DNA from 3 places in the Paenibacillus sp. FSL F4-0125 genome. Region 2 is predicted to be linked to each of the others. Evidence: predicted binding sites of a transcription regulator. Region 2 holds the regulator's gene; each other region holds the start of a gene.
What was found. The regulator Rex, encoded in region 2, represses fermentation and respiration genes when NADH is low (regulators of the CRP and FNR family bind a similar motif). The targets are predictions, from matches to a motif close to TTGTGAAATATTTCACAA.
Positions count from the first base shown of each region.

Region 1: the regulator Rex is predicted to act here: its motif matches at 2,945-2,962, upstream of NST74_RS01150 (phosphoketolase family protein).
Region 3: the regulator Rex is predicted to act here: its motif matches at 2,357-2,374, upstream of scfA (six-cysteine ranthipeptide SCIFF).

Region 1 is NZ_JBBOZJ010000001.1:234,444-239,246, forward strand. It holds gene NST74_RS01130 (uracil-xanthine permease family protein) at 1-94, opposite strand, end outside; gene guaD (guanine deaminase) at 133-1,497, opposite strand; gene NST74_RS01140 (hypothetical protein) at 1,744-1,932, shown strand; gene NST74_RS01145 (GntR family transcriptional regulator) at 2,063-2,785, shown strand; gene NST74_RS01150 (phosphoketolase family protein) at 3,078-4,803, shown strand, end outside.
Region 2 is NZ_JBBOZJ010000001.1:4,494,323-4,499,125, reverse strand. It holds gene dinG (ATP-dependent DNA helicase DinG) at 1-1,082, shown strand, start outside; gene NST74_RS19995 (redox-sensing transcriptional repressor Rex) at 1,216-1,866, shown strand; gene NST74_RS19990 (amidohydrolase) at 1,856-3,157, shown strand; gene NST74_RS19985 (cell wall elongation regulator TseB-like domain-containing protein) at 3,324-3,842, shown strand; gene NST74_RS19980 (hypothetical protein) at 4,255-4,797, shown strand; gene NST74_RS19975 (AAA family ATPase) at 4,790-4,803, shown strand, end outside.
Region 3 is NZ_JBBOZJ010000001.1:754,786-759,588, forward strand. It holds gene NST74_RS03395 (DUF4855 domain-containing protein) at 1-1,064, shown strand, start outside; gene NST74_RS03400 (SF0329 family protein) at 1,365-1,934, shown strand; gene scfA (six-cysteine ranthipeptide SCIFF) at 2,400-2,549, shown strand; gene scfB (thioether cross-link-forming SCIFF peptide maturase) at 2,672-4,066, shown strand; gene NST74_RS03415 (S-layer homology domain-containing protein) at 4,458-4,803, shown strand, end outside.

The DNA.
Region 1 (4,803 bases), 4.3 Mb from region 2:
TGGATTTACTGAATGAAACCTTTTCATCGGGTAGAACGGTTAATAGTTGTGACTTTAATGGTGCTTGATCTTGCACGTTTGCTTGTGTTTCCACTCAGATGCCCACCTTATATTTTCTAGTTTTATCGATCCTTAACGTGAATGAACCTTGTTACCCTGTACCCAGACTTCACGGATATTCTCAGGTCGAGCTAGATACATCATTTTTTGAAACACGTCGTGTAAATCTTCATTCCCATCAAAGATAGGCAATCTAGCCGATGGTATTTTCGTATCGATAATTTGAACATCCCATGTATAGCCTTCTAGTATCCGACCGATAGGTAAGCTTAAACTTTTACCACCGCCAGCGGTAGCAAGATAGAAAGATTCATCAATCTTAATCCGAGATCCTAGTAAACCACGCTCTTGTGCAGGAAGAGAAGGATTAACGCCATCCTCTAGCATTCGTGAAGACATTACAGCTTGTCTTATGTTATCGAAGAGACTAGGTGAAAAACCTCCGGAAATATCAGACCCTAAACCAATCTCCACACCCTTGGAATGAAAGTGAGCGATAGGAATGACACTATTGGCAAAATAAGCGTTTGATATTGGACAATGTGCAATAGCTGTTCCTGTCTCCGCAAATAAATCTACATCGTCTTCATCTAAAAAATTGCAATGTGCCATGACAGATTTATCACGGAGCAGACCGTAATCATGCAAGGCAAAAGCATCATTCTTCTGGAATCGTTCTTGTACATAACCGTGCGCCCAATCACTTTCACTACAATGCGATTGAATATGAGTATCGTATTTTGCGGCTAAGTCCCCTAAACCTTGCAAAGCCTCATTTGTGCAGCTTGGGATGAACCTAGGTGTCACTACTGGATAAACGCCTTGCTTAGTAGATTTGGCTAGTTCTTTTACCGCTAGAATAAATTCTTCTGTATCTTTAAGTGCGGTGTCGGTGTCAGTGTCGCGATAGTTTTCTGGATTTCCTTGAGGATCGTCCATTACCACTTTTCCAACGAGTCCCCGCTGTCCTTTATCCGCACAGATTTGGGCTAATAATAAGCTGGCTTCTTTATGCACCGTTGCAAAATAAAGGGCTGTAGTGGTACCGTTCGCGAGTAGAGTATCAACCACGTCATCGTAGATCTTTTTTGCAAAATCCAGGTCTGAAAATTTAGACTCCAATGGGAAGGTGTACGTATTTAACCAATCATAGAGTGGAATGTCTAACGCAGTACCGGATTGAGCCCACTGCGGGGCATGAACATGCAAGTCGATAAAGCCAGGTAAAAAATACTGACCTTCAGCTAATCGATGGAAGTTATCTTGATCTTGATAAGTATCTAGTAAAAGTTGATAGTCGGGTTCCTCTGGTGAAACGATCTTTTCTATCATCCCATCTGTATTAATGCAGTAGAGGTGGTCTTTTAAGATTTGAATTTCCTTCGGTGATTTGCTTGAAAATGAAGTGCCTAGGAATATTTGCATATATTCTGTCATGATTTCCGCCTTAATGTTCGTCTTTTGGTGTTCGTTTGTTATTATAATCCGTAAAAAATGATAAGTCTATACCTAAAGTCGAACAAAGACGAGCATTGAATACTGAATTATGTTCTAATTAGATCGAAACATATGAATTCACGTTATCTTTGCGTAAAATGTATGCGGTTACTTACTTATGCTATAATACTTATAGATTAATAAGGTTAAGCGCTTGAGAAAAATGGGTTAGGGAGTGTTACTGAAATGAGAAGATATAACTTTTGGCGTCCGATCATGCTAATTATTGTCGCCCTGCTTACTAGAAGCTTGGTTACTAACGTATGTATTTTGTTTGGTCTTCAGACTGATGTAGCGAGTAGTATAGGTACGCTGGGCATGGTTATCGCCGGTTTAGTGATGTATAATCGCATGAACATCCGCCGCCGAAAATAACGAACAGATGCCAACAATCCGATCCATCCGGTTGATTAATAAGTCATGAGTGCAATCGTATAAACTGCTTAGTTATTATGTTATAGTAAAGAGTGAAATAAACATGTATCAACCTTAAAAGGAGTACTTCATGACACAGTTTGTCTACAAGCAAATTATTGATGATCTAAAAATGAAAATCTTTGCTGGGCAGTTTCCTGATATGAAATTACCGGATGAACGGAGTCTCAGTGAGACTTATCAAGTGAGTCGGAGTTCCATTAAAAGTGCTCTGACTAAAATGGCGAATGCCGGCATTATTTTTAAAAAACGTGGTTCAGGAACCTTTATTAACCCGTTATACATAAAAAATGAATCTATTTTTAATTACGAAGGCTCTAATTTAGGGGTCACCGACAATTTTCATATGCATGGCAAGAAACCTAAAATCAAAGTGCTGAAATTCGAGGTCATCCCACCAACAGAAGAGTTACAGCGGGATTTGTTTTTAGGGCCTCATGACTTTGTTTACAAAATCGTTCGACTTCGTCTCTTTGAAGATGAGCCCTTTATGATTGAAACAGGATATATCCCCATAAAAATCGTACAAAATTTGAATCAGACGATTATTGAAGGATCTATTTTTAATTATTTGGAGGACTCGCGCAATTTAGCGGTTACCAAATCCTTTTTATCCATATCTGCAGAGCCGTCGGATTCCAATGATCAAGAACTGCTGAATTTAGAGAAGAATGAGCCTGTTAGCATTATGGAGGGGATTTTCTTCTTGGATAATGGCACGCCTTTTGAATTTTCGCATATGCGATTCCACTACAAATTCTTAAAATTTAATACCTTTGTATCGGTTGACTAAAAGTAAGACTGGGGAATTTTTCTCGGTCTTATTTTTTTTGTTTTGAACAAAATAGAGTTAAGTCTTTAAGCAGGAGCTCTTCGAAAACCATTCCTATATTTTTACAAATATTAAAATATACAAGCTTTTTTACAGTGAATTTACTCCGTTTTTCATACTATGTTCATATTTTCACATAATTGGACCGTATCATTTGTTTAAAAGGTTGAATTAATTTTGCGCGGCGGTATGATGTACTTGTGGAAGTAATACGGTACTGAAAAAACATAAAAAATTTTGGGGAGTGGAAGAAATGGTATTATCCATGGATGTTGATTACTCATCAAAAACTTATTTAGAAAAGCTGGATGCCTATTGGCGTGCGACGAACTACATATCCGTAGGTCAACTGTACTTAAAAGATAATCCGTTGTTAAAGGAACCGTTGAAGGATGCTGATGTAAAAATTAAGCCTATCGGACACTGGGGAACCATTCCTGGCCAAAATTTTATTTATACCCATTTGAATCGGGTCATTACTAAATATGACTTGAACATGTTCTATATTGAGGGGCCTGGTCATGGTGGTCAGGTTATGGTTTCAAATTCTTATCTGGATGGTAGTTACACGGAAATTTATCCGGAAATCACGCAAGATATTCCAGGGATGAAAAAATTGTTCAAACAATTCTCATTCCCAGGGGGCATTGCTTCTCATGCCGCCCCAGAAACACCTGGTTCTATCCATGAAGGCGGCGAGTTGGGTTATTCTCTTTCTCACGGTGTCGGTGCCATATTGGATAATCCGGATCTGATTTCGGCTGTTGTGATTGGTGATGGCGAGGCTGAAACTGGACCACTAGCTGCTTCATGGTTCTCCAACAGATTCATCAACCCGGTTACTGATGGTGCGGTTCTGCCGATCTTACACTTGAATGGTTTCAAAATCAGTAATCCAACGATCCTATCCCGTCAATCAAAAGAAGAAATTACCGCATACTTTAAAGGGATGGGCTGGGAACCGTTCTTTGTTGAAGGTGAAAATCCTGATCTTATGCATCCAGAAATGGCAAAGGTGCTGGATACTATCGTAGAAAGAATTGAAGCGATTCAAAAGAATGCACGTGAGAACAATGATCTTACTCGTCCGGTTTGGCCAATGCTGGTCTTCCGCTCTCCTAAGGGATGGACAGGTCCAAAGCAATGGGACGGTGTACCAAATGAAAATTCATTCCGCGCCCATCAGGTGCCAATTCCAGTGGACCAAAAAAATATGAAACACGCACCAGCGTTACTGGAGTGGTTAAATAGCTATAGACCGGAAGAATTATTTGACGACAATGGCCGTTTGAAAGCTGAAATTGCTGAGATTCTGCCTACAGGCGACCGACGTATGGGAATGAATCCTGTTACCAACGCCGGTAACCTCATTAAAGATTTGAAATTGCCGGATTATCGTAACTTTGCACTTGATAATGCTGTGCCAGGCCAAGTTATTGCACAGGATATGGCTGTGCTGGGTAAATACATGAAAGATGTAATCTCCCTTAATGAAGAGAACCGTAACTTTAGAATTTTCGGACCGGATGAAACGATGTCCAACCGTCTGGGACCTGTCTTTGAAGTAACTAAACGACAATGGCTGGATCAAATTAAAGAACCAAATGATGAGTTCCTCTCATCTTATGGACGTGTAATTGATTCTCAATTGTCTGAACATCAAGCAGAAGGCTTACTTGAAGGATATGTTTTGACTGGACGTCACGGTTTCTTTGCAAGTTATGAAGCTTTCTTGCGTGTGGTTGATTCTATGATTACTCAGCATTTTAAATGGCTGCGTAAAGCAACAGATCAAAGCTGGCGTGCAGATATCCCATCCTTAAATGTGGTGGCAACTTCAACTGTATTCCAACAAGACCACAATGGTTATACTCACCAAGATCCAGGTCTGTTAGGTCACTTGGCTGATAAGAAGCCTGAATTTATCCGGGAGTATTTACCTGCCGATGCGAACTCCTTGCTGGCTGTCTTTGATACCG
Region 2 (4,803 bases):
CATTAAGCGAAATTATCCGTAAGGGTGATAAAATGCTTAATGAGATGCGTGATCAAGAAGGTCAATCTTCTTCAGATAGTCTAGTAACCGATATTAGCGGCTTATTCAAGGATTTAGCTTCTATACGTGAGCAAGTACGGTTTTTTATGGGATTAAACGACGAGAATGTAGTATATTGGCTGGAGGCGAATGGAAATTATCGCAGCAAATCGCTACAGCTATATGCCGTCCCTGTTGATGTTAGTACCCAGCTTAAAGAGCTGTTCTTCGACAAAAAGAAAAGTATTGTGTTAACCTCGGCGACGCTTTCTGTCGATAAATCGTTCCAGTTTATGATTGATAATCTCGGACTCAATGAAGCTGCGGAAGAGGGGCGTCTAATGACATCTCTCCTTCCTTCTCCCTTTAAGTATCGGGAGCAGGCACTATTAGTAATTCCACGGGATTTCCCTAGTGTGAAAGGCAGTGTGGGTGATGCCCGATTTGTCGATACGCTCGTACAGTCACTAGCAGAAGCGGCAATTACGACACGCGGACGGATGCTTGTTCTGTTTACTTCTTACAAGATGCTGCGCCAAGTTTACGATCCTCTGAAAGAGGCTCTAGCCTCACAAGAAATTACGGTGCTAGGTCAAGGCGTGGAAGGTGGAAGCCGCAGTAAGCTGATTCGACGTTTTCAGGACAGTGCTGCTTCAGTTCTACTTGGAACTAGCAGCTTCTGGGAGGGAGTAGATATTCCGGGTGAGGCATTGACATGCCTGGCCATCGTGAGGCTTCCATTTCAACCGCCTAATCACCCTCTAGCGGAAGCGAAGTCTGAGTTATTACAAGCCCAGAAGAAGAATCCGTTTATGAAATTGTCGGTGCCTCAGGCAGTTATCCGCTTCAAGCAAGGATTTGGAAGACTGGTACGGACAGCGCAGGATCGGGGTATTGTTATAGTGTATGACACTAGGGTTATCGAATCTCATTATGGGAAGTATTTCCTTTATTCGTTGCCTGGCCCGAAAATGGAACATATGTTGACGGATCAAATGGTTCCTCGTATAGCAGAGTGGTTGGAAGACGGAGGCGTTTCTTAAGAAGGACATCTTCTGTTTAATTAATCACTCCACAATGAAGGGCGGTATAAGAGAATACCGCTCTTCATTGAGACGAGGTACAGAAATTTTAATAGGATTTAAACAGATTAGTACTTAAATTAGGAGGTAAATTATGAAATCGGATAAAATATCAGAAGCCGTTGTTCGAAGACTTCCTGTGTACTTACGTTTCTTGAATGATCTCCAGAAACGTGAAATATTAACCGTTTCCTCGCAAGAATTAGGACAAAAACTTGATCTCAATCCCGCTCAAATCCGTAAAGATTTAGCGTATTTTGGAGACTTCGGCAGAAAAGGTATTGGGTATGACGTAACTTATCTTATTGAGAAAATCCGTCATATTTTAAAGCTGGACCAACAGCTGAATGTGGCTTTAGTAGGTGCCGGTAACCTTGGACATGCATTATCTAATTATAATGCTTATCTGAAAGATACTATGAAGATTACCGCTATATTTGACTCTTATGCACCTAAGGTAGGGCGGAAAATCAACTCTCTTACGGTTCAACCCATGGAGGAGCTAGGTCAGACAGTTCGTGAGCAAGGCATTCGAATTGGGATTATTACAGTACCTGACTCAGAAGCGCAGAATGTAGCAGATATTCTTATTGAATCTGGTATTGAGGCGATTTTGAATTTTGCACCAGTGATTCTAAAAACACCACCGAATATCCGGGTTCATGCAGCCGATTTTACAACGGATTTGCAAAGCCTTGCTTATTATTTGAAAGACGGAAAGGAAGAAAGCGGAAATGAAGAGTAGTAAAACGATTATCAAAGGCGGGCGTTTTCTTATTCCGGGAACGGATGAGCCTGTTCTTAGTGGATATATGACTATTGAAGATGATTTGATCACTTACATAGGAAAAGAAGAGCCTTTGATGGAAGAAGGTGTGCAAGTTGTTGATGGCAGTCGTCTGTTGTTTATGCCTGGTCTGGTAAACACACACGGCCATGCCGCAATGTCATTGCTTCGTGGTTATGGAGATGATTTAGCGCTTCAAGTGTGGCTTCAGGAAAAAATGTGGCCGATGGAAGAGAAATTCACCGGAGAAGATGTGTACTGGGGAACCTCCTTGTCTGTTCTGGAAATGCTGAAAGGTGGCACTACAACCTTCCTGGATATGTATGATCATATGGATCGAGTAGCTGAGGTGGTCGAATTGTCAGGTATCCGTTCCGTATTGATGAGAGGCGTAATCGGCCTTTGTCCAGAGGAAGTACAGAATCACAAGCTTGCGGAAGCGATTTCTTTTGCACGTAACTGGCATGGAAAGGCTGACGGTAGAATTACAACGATGATCTCGCCACACGCCCCATATACCTGCCCGCCGGATTTCTTTGTTAAGTTTGTACAGGCGGCACATGATTTGGATTTACCGATGCATACCCATATGTCCGAAACGAAACGCGAAGTGGAGCAGAATGTAGTGGATTACGGACTGCGGCCTGTAGCGCATTTAGAGAAGCTTGGAATGTTCACACGTCCGTCTATTGTTGCTCATGGCGTTCATTTGAATGATGAAGAGATCGAGATTCTGGCTCGTCATAATGTAGGTGTATCTCATAACCCGGGAAGTAATCTAAAACTGGCTAGTGGAGTTGCTCGTGTTACAGATCTTCTAAAGGCCGGTGTGAAGGTGTCGCTGGGTACAGATGGCGCGGCAAGTAATAATAACTTGGATATGTTTGAAGAGATGCGTCTTGCAGCACTTATCCATAAAGGTGTAAGTGGTGATCCTACGGCTGTACCGGCTCCGGAAGCTCTGAGTATGGCTACAGAGTATGGCGCGAAGTCTATCTTTTTAAATGATGTGGGCAGGCTCGCTGTAGGCATGAAAGCTGACTTTATCGCGATTGATATAGACCAGCCGCATTTACTACCGCACACAGATTTGCTGTCTCATGCTGTATACTCTGCCAGTGCCAAGGATGTTGAGCATGTATGGGTGAATGGTAAACAGGTTGTAAAACATGGACAATGTCTAACGTTAGATGAGGAAGCTATCCGTCGTAAGGCGCAAGAATCCTTTGAGGGGCTGCTCAAGCGCTAGTCTAAGATCATAAATTAACTGAAAGGCTGTGACTTTCTGCGTTTGCAAAAGTTACGGCCTTTTCTGTAAATATAAGAATTTATATGAATGAATATGAAACTTTGGATAAACACACGGGTGTGTTATATAATCAAAAAAGATATATTACTAGAAAGGGAGCTGTACCTTGAAGAAAAGGAAAAAATGGATCCTCCTGGGGTCAGTTCTGATTCTGCTCCTTCTGTTTGGACTTATCCAGTTCTATGCCTATATTATGAAAGATCAATGGAACGAGCGAGATATTGCTAAGGATATCGCCAAAACCAGCGCTGGTCTGACAGAGGTAACTAAAGCACAGAAATCCGTGTGGGATGAAAATGCAGTGTACTGGGTCTTAACAGGGAAGAATCAATCCGGGACCGAGTTGATGGTATGGGTACGCTTTACTGTAGACGGGAAGTTTGCAGAAGGCAACGACGCAGTATATGCTGAGGAACTGAGTAAAGGGACCTCTGAAGCGAAAATACGCAGCATAATTAAAGCTGATCTTCCGGACGTTAGTATCGAGCGGTTGTTGCCGGGGGTATATAACGGAGAGTACGCATGGCAGCTTTTTTATAAACAAAGCGGTCGGTATTATTATCAATTTTATCGGTTCTCAGATGGAGCTCGAATGGGTGAAGGATATAGTTTACCCAGCCGCTAAAATAAACAAGAGTACTATACTAGAAACAAGCGGACCATTTATGGTTCGCTTGTTTTCGTTAATTTGATGGATTATTTTGATATACTTGTAATGTACTATTTGTGATATACTAAATAGGCAGTTTTTATATATTCTTTTTAAAAAACACATGTGAAAATGAGCCTGTTAATGACAAGTAACGGCCCTTTTTTAGTTGAAATAAATCAATATATTTATTGAATTGGAAAAAAATAAAAAATAAAATTTTAAATATCTTCACACTTTTTTTCATTATCGTATATACACTTGTGATATACTACTGTTTGTAAATAGAACAGTAGTAAGAGAATGTTAGGCTCTGATGAGCGCTTAACAGCTTTGATTTATTGATCATTCTGTTTACATTTTGTCATCTTTGAGAGGAGGACGTTTCTTGAAATTACGTCTTGTACCTGTACTGATAACGTCTCTACTGTCGGCTACTCTATTGTTCGGAGGATTCTTTTTATATCGTCAGTTTGCTTTACAGGAACCGCTCCAAAAGATTGTATCCGGTTATGAGGGAGTAAATAATTCACATATTAGTATTAACCGCGATGAGGTCACTTTGAAACTTGATTTGCAGCCGGGCACGAATTTACGTGATCTGGTATCGTATGTATCCAAAGAAGGAAAGTCAGTGATTGAAGGACGTAAACTTAAACTCGATGTGGATCAAAATTCAAATGAATTATTAGATGATTACTGGGATAAAGCGTTGTTCTCTGTAGCTGAAGCCATGGAGAGCCGTAAATATACTCTTATACCTACAGAACTTGATAGATTAAAAGAGCAACATTCGGAATATAAAGATGTGATAGCAACAACTGAAATTGACGACAACAATGTGTATGTAAGCTTGAGTAATGGAAAAGAAAGTAAATTCGTTATTTTGCCGCGAAAACCTGCGACCTTGGGGGTATGGAATAATGCCTAAGTATCT
Region 3 (4,803 bases), 3.7 Mb from region 2:
CCGTTATTCCGCTTGCAGGCAAGCTTGGCAAACATGAGCTTAACATTACCGTTACCGCGGGGCGTATGGTGACAAAGTCATATGTTATCGAAGCAACGACGAATGCATCTGGTATGAAAGCGCTAGTCGACCGCTTCGAAAAAGCGAAGCAATTTACGAATTCTGCAACGGTGCGTTCTTTGAACAACTATTTGGAAATGATGATGCGCTATGAAGGGAACGATGCAGCGCAAGTCACCAAATATCTCCGAGGCTTTAACGCAAAGCTGGATGAATTCAAGAAGGCGGGTACGATAAAAGATGAGGCGTACAATACGCTGAAGGAAAGCGTCTATTACCTAATAGGCAATTTGGCGCAGAATAAAACGGTAGAAGCTTCGTCGACCGAAGGCAATAATGCGAATTATGCACCGGCTAAAGCCGTCGATGGATTCCCTGCTTCAAGATGGGCGAGTGAATACGTGGACAATACTTGGTTCCTGGTTGATCTCGATGAAGAGAAGGAAATGGATACGGTTCGAATTGATTGGGAATATGCTCGTGCCGATAAATACAAAATTCTTGTGTCGAACGATAAGCAGGACTGGATCAATGTCATGCCAAATGACGGAATTATTACCGCGCATGATGGCAAAGAAACGATTCAGTTCAACCCGGTCAAGGCAAGATACATGAAGTTACAAGGCATAAAAAGAGCAACCGATTACGGATATTCCATCTACGAGTTTGGTGTCTATAACCTCTCGGGTGCTGTAGACGTGAAAGGCATTGAGGGCATACAAGTAAAGGTTGACGAGGAAGCGAAAAAAGTAACGATTGATGGATTGCTGATGAATGGCGTCCTTACAAATGTGCAGTTGATGGTGCTTGATCCGAAAGGCAAGGTTCAACTCGAAGATGAGACGAAGAGTACAGTCGCGGGAAGCTTCCAATTCACATTCAAACTTACGGGTAATTTAAAGGGAACCAATGAGGCGTATCTATCGACTGGCTATATGAGCGAGCCTGTAAAAGTGACCTTTGAATACTCAAAAGAAAACCCGGGTAAAGGTCACGATAAGTAATGGAGAAATAATCCATCCAAGCAGCAATACGACCCGCGCTGAAACTTCCTGTACCGGTTATCGAATTATCTGTCCAAGTAAGAGTAATAACCGAAGTGAAAACGTTTGAGGCGTAACATAACAAGCCGATTAGGTGCCAGACCACGGGGTCTATACCTAATCGGCTTGTTTCTATATACAGAAGTGATGATAAGACGGAATATCAAGATATGATTCAGGTTTTAGTGGGATTGTATTATGTATTGTATAATAGAACGACTGCCTCAACAGGTATTTATAACATAAAACATAGGAGGATACATGTCCTGGAGCAAATTGAAGCAACAACTGGAGAGTTTTCTCTGTCCTGCGTTATACGGCAGGGTTGAATATCGCGCAAGCAGTTACCGTTATTTACCTGATAAATCAGGGGATTGTTATATTTCGGTAGATAAAAAGAACGTACTCAAAATGAATGATAGAACTAGCTCAATTAGATGGTATCAGACGGAGCAGGAGATTAAGAATGATTCAGATCTTCAAATTCCTATTAACCATGAAGACATTGAAGCGGTTAGAAAAGATAGTAAGGGGATCATCCCGGAGGATCGGCTAATAGTCATTGCAAGAAGCAGAAAAATATCAGAAGTTGCAAAGGAGCTTTTGTCAGCACAGACATCATTAAGTAAATCGAACTTTATTGTTATAGCTACTAAGTATTTATCTATTTCCATAGAGGAGAGCTTAGAAAGCAATGATATCTTATTGAATATTCTAGCTATAGTGGACAGACGAGTTGGGAAAAAGCGAATTTTAAACATGAGCGACAAGATGAAGTTAAAGCATCCAATTGTGCAATATTTTTATGAACTAAGGCGTAGTACATTATAAAAATAAATAACTTCATTGAATATTCACGAAACACTCCCTACAAAAATCCTTAATTCTACGCGACTTCTTTCCGCCATAACAATAGCCATGATAATGAGAGGGATGTTCGCATAGGGTGCATATGGAGTTGGAGAGTGTCGCTCTACTGGTAAGGAAGGATACAGTGCTATGAGATCCTTATATTTATTGGACTTTACGGACAAGTATGAGGAAAAATCGTTATTGAAGAGATGGCATCATTGCCGTCTCTTTTTTGTTTCATATTTTTAATTTTGCACTGACTCTGGTTCCCGCTGCCGCATCCTACGATCACAAGCATGAAAATGAGCGTTGATGCTTATGTTTAATCCCTCTCTGCTCTGCTAGGTGACGGGAATCATAGACGTACTTACGTCAGGTTGCTACGATGTTCCATGGAAATTAAGTGAAAGTGATCACAAGAAATTACAGAAGGAGTTATTTATCGTGAAAAGAATCGTAACACTGAGCACCCGTAAACTGATGGATACCGCAAAACACGGCGGATGCGGCGCATGCCAGACCTCTTGCCAGTCCGCTTGTAAAACTTCCTGCGGCGTTGCAAACCAGAAGTGTGAAAATGCAATGAACAGATAGGATTCGGAATTTTACCGCCCATTGCTCTGCTGATGGGCGGCTATTTTTAAGAAATGGACGCTTCCTCTAAAGGATGGCAAAGCCGTTTCTACTTGTGTGCAAAAGGAGCTTGATTAGTAAGTATGATTCATCAATATAAACTAAACGGATACAATATCGTGCTCGATACCTATAGTGGCTCGGTGCATGTTGTTGATGACCTGGCATATGAAATTATAGAACTTTATGAGAAAACTCCTGTCGACAAAATCGTGACTATGATGATGGATAAATATAAGCATGATTCCAGTATTTCTGAGAGCGACATTCAAGAAACCATCGTGGATATCGAGGAGCTTATAAAAGATGGACAGCTCTTTACAAAAGATGAGTATGAGAACCTCTCGCTTGATTTAAAAAAACGAAAAACTTATGTCAAAGCGCTCTGCCTCAATGTTGCGCATACCTGTAATCTGTCATGCGACTATTGCTTCGCCAGCCAGGGGAAATACAACGGAGACCGAGCGATCATGAGCTATGAGGTTGGACAAAAAGCTATCGATTACCTGCTTGAAAATTCGGGCCATCATCGAAACCTGGACATCGACTTTTTCGGCGGGGAGCCGCTTTTGGCTTGGAAAGTGGTTAAACAGATCGTAGCTTATGCAAGAAGTAAAGAACAAGAATACAAAAAGAAGTTCCGCTTCACCTTCACGACGAACGGGATGTTGCTGAACGATGAGGTCACCGAGTTTTTAAATCAGGAAATGTACAATGTCGTATTGAGTCTGGATGGAAGAAAAGAGGTTCATGACCGGCTGCGCCAAACGGTTAACGGAAAAGGCAGCTACGATCATATTGTTCCGAAGTTCAAGGAATTCGTTCGTAAGCGCGGGGACCAAGAGTACTATGTTCGAGGAACTTACACTCGTAACAATGTCGATTTCACCAACGATATATTTCATATCGCAGACCTTGGTTTTGACAAAATCTCTATGGAACCAGTCATCTGTGATCCAAAGGAGCCCTATGCACTTACCGAGGAGGACTTGCCGGAGATATACAACCAGTACGAAATTCTCGCCAAGGAAATGATCGGTCGCGGTGAACAAGGCAAGGGGTTTACCTTTTATCACTACATGCTTGATCTCTCAGAAGGGCCTTGCATCCAGAAGAGAATCACTGGCTGTGGGTCAGGAACCGAATATCTTGCCGTCACCCCTTGGGGAGAGCTTTTTCCTTGCCACCAGTTCGTAGGGGATGAAGAGTATAGCATGGGGAACCTCTGGGATGGCATCACAAAGCCTGAGCTGCAATGTCAATTCCAAGAGAGCAACTGCTACTCGAAGCCGGAATGCAAGGACTGCTGGGCTAAACTCTACTGCAGCGGTGGTTGTCCTGCCAATGCACTGCACGCGACGGGTTCTCTGGTCGGAACCTATGACTTCAGCTGTGACGTCTTCCGCAAAAGAGTTGAATGTTCCATGATGGTAAAGGTGGATGAATCCATTAGAGCGATGGAAGAACAACCTAACTAATTAAAATAACGGATCAATAAACCATAACCGAGAAATAGACACTTTTAAATAAAGTGCTCTTTCTCGGTTTTTTGTTTTAACTATCACTATGATCATAGAGTGTCTTCTTCATCGGCAATCAGGATGTGAAATTCTCAACGTGACAGCCTAATCTGTTTAGTGGACAGAGAGGGCTTTTTTAATGTGCGAATCTATGATTTTTCTCTTTGACCACAAATATATATGACTAAAGTCATGATAAATTCGTGATTTATCGTATTTTTTTGTCGAAAAATAAACTATTTTCTAAGAAATGTCGATATAATAGGATAGAAATCTGCTTTTCTGTATTAATTGCAATTACGGAAGCGTTAACAATTATATGAATAGTCATTCAACAAGGAGGAAAGCAATGTTAAAAAAGTTAGGCAAGATTGGATTGGCTTTTATATTAGTCATTGGACTGCTACCGATGATTTCACTCCGGGCATACGCTGCCATACCCTCATTCACCCAAACGGTGGACTTTCCCATTCAGCCTCCAGTTACAAACGCCTCGGGTAAGAATGTTTCTGATGTTGATGTTCTTCCTGACGGAAGTACCGCAGTAGTGTTAAACACATTCGCTTATCAAGGCAATTCCTACGTTTATTCTTATTTTTTGAAGATTTTTGACCGCACGGGAGCTCCTAAAGCGGATATTCCTCTAAGCAACTTAATGGAAACCTACTACCAGATGATTGATGTGAACATGCTTG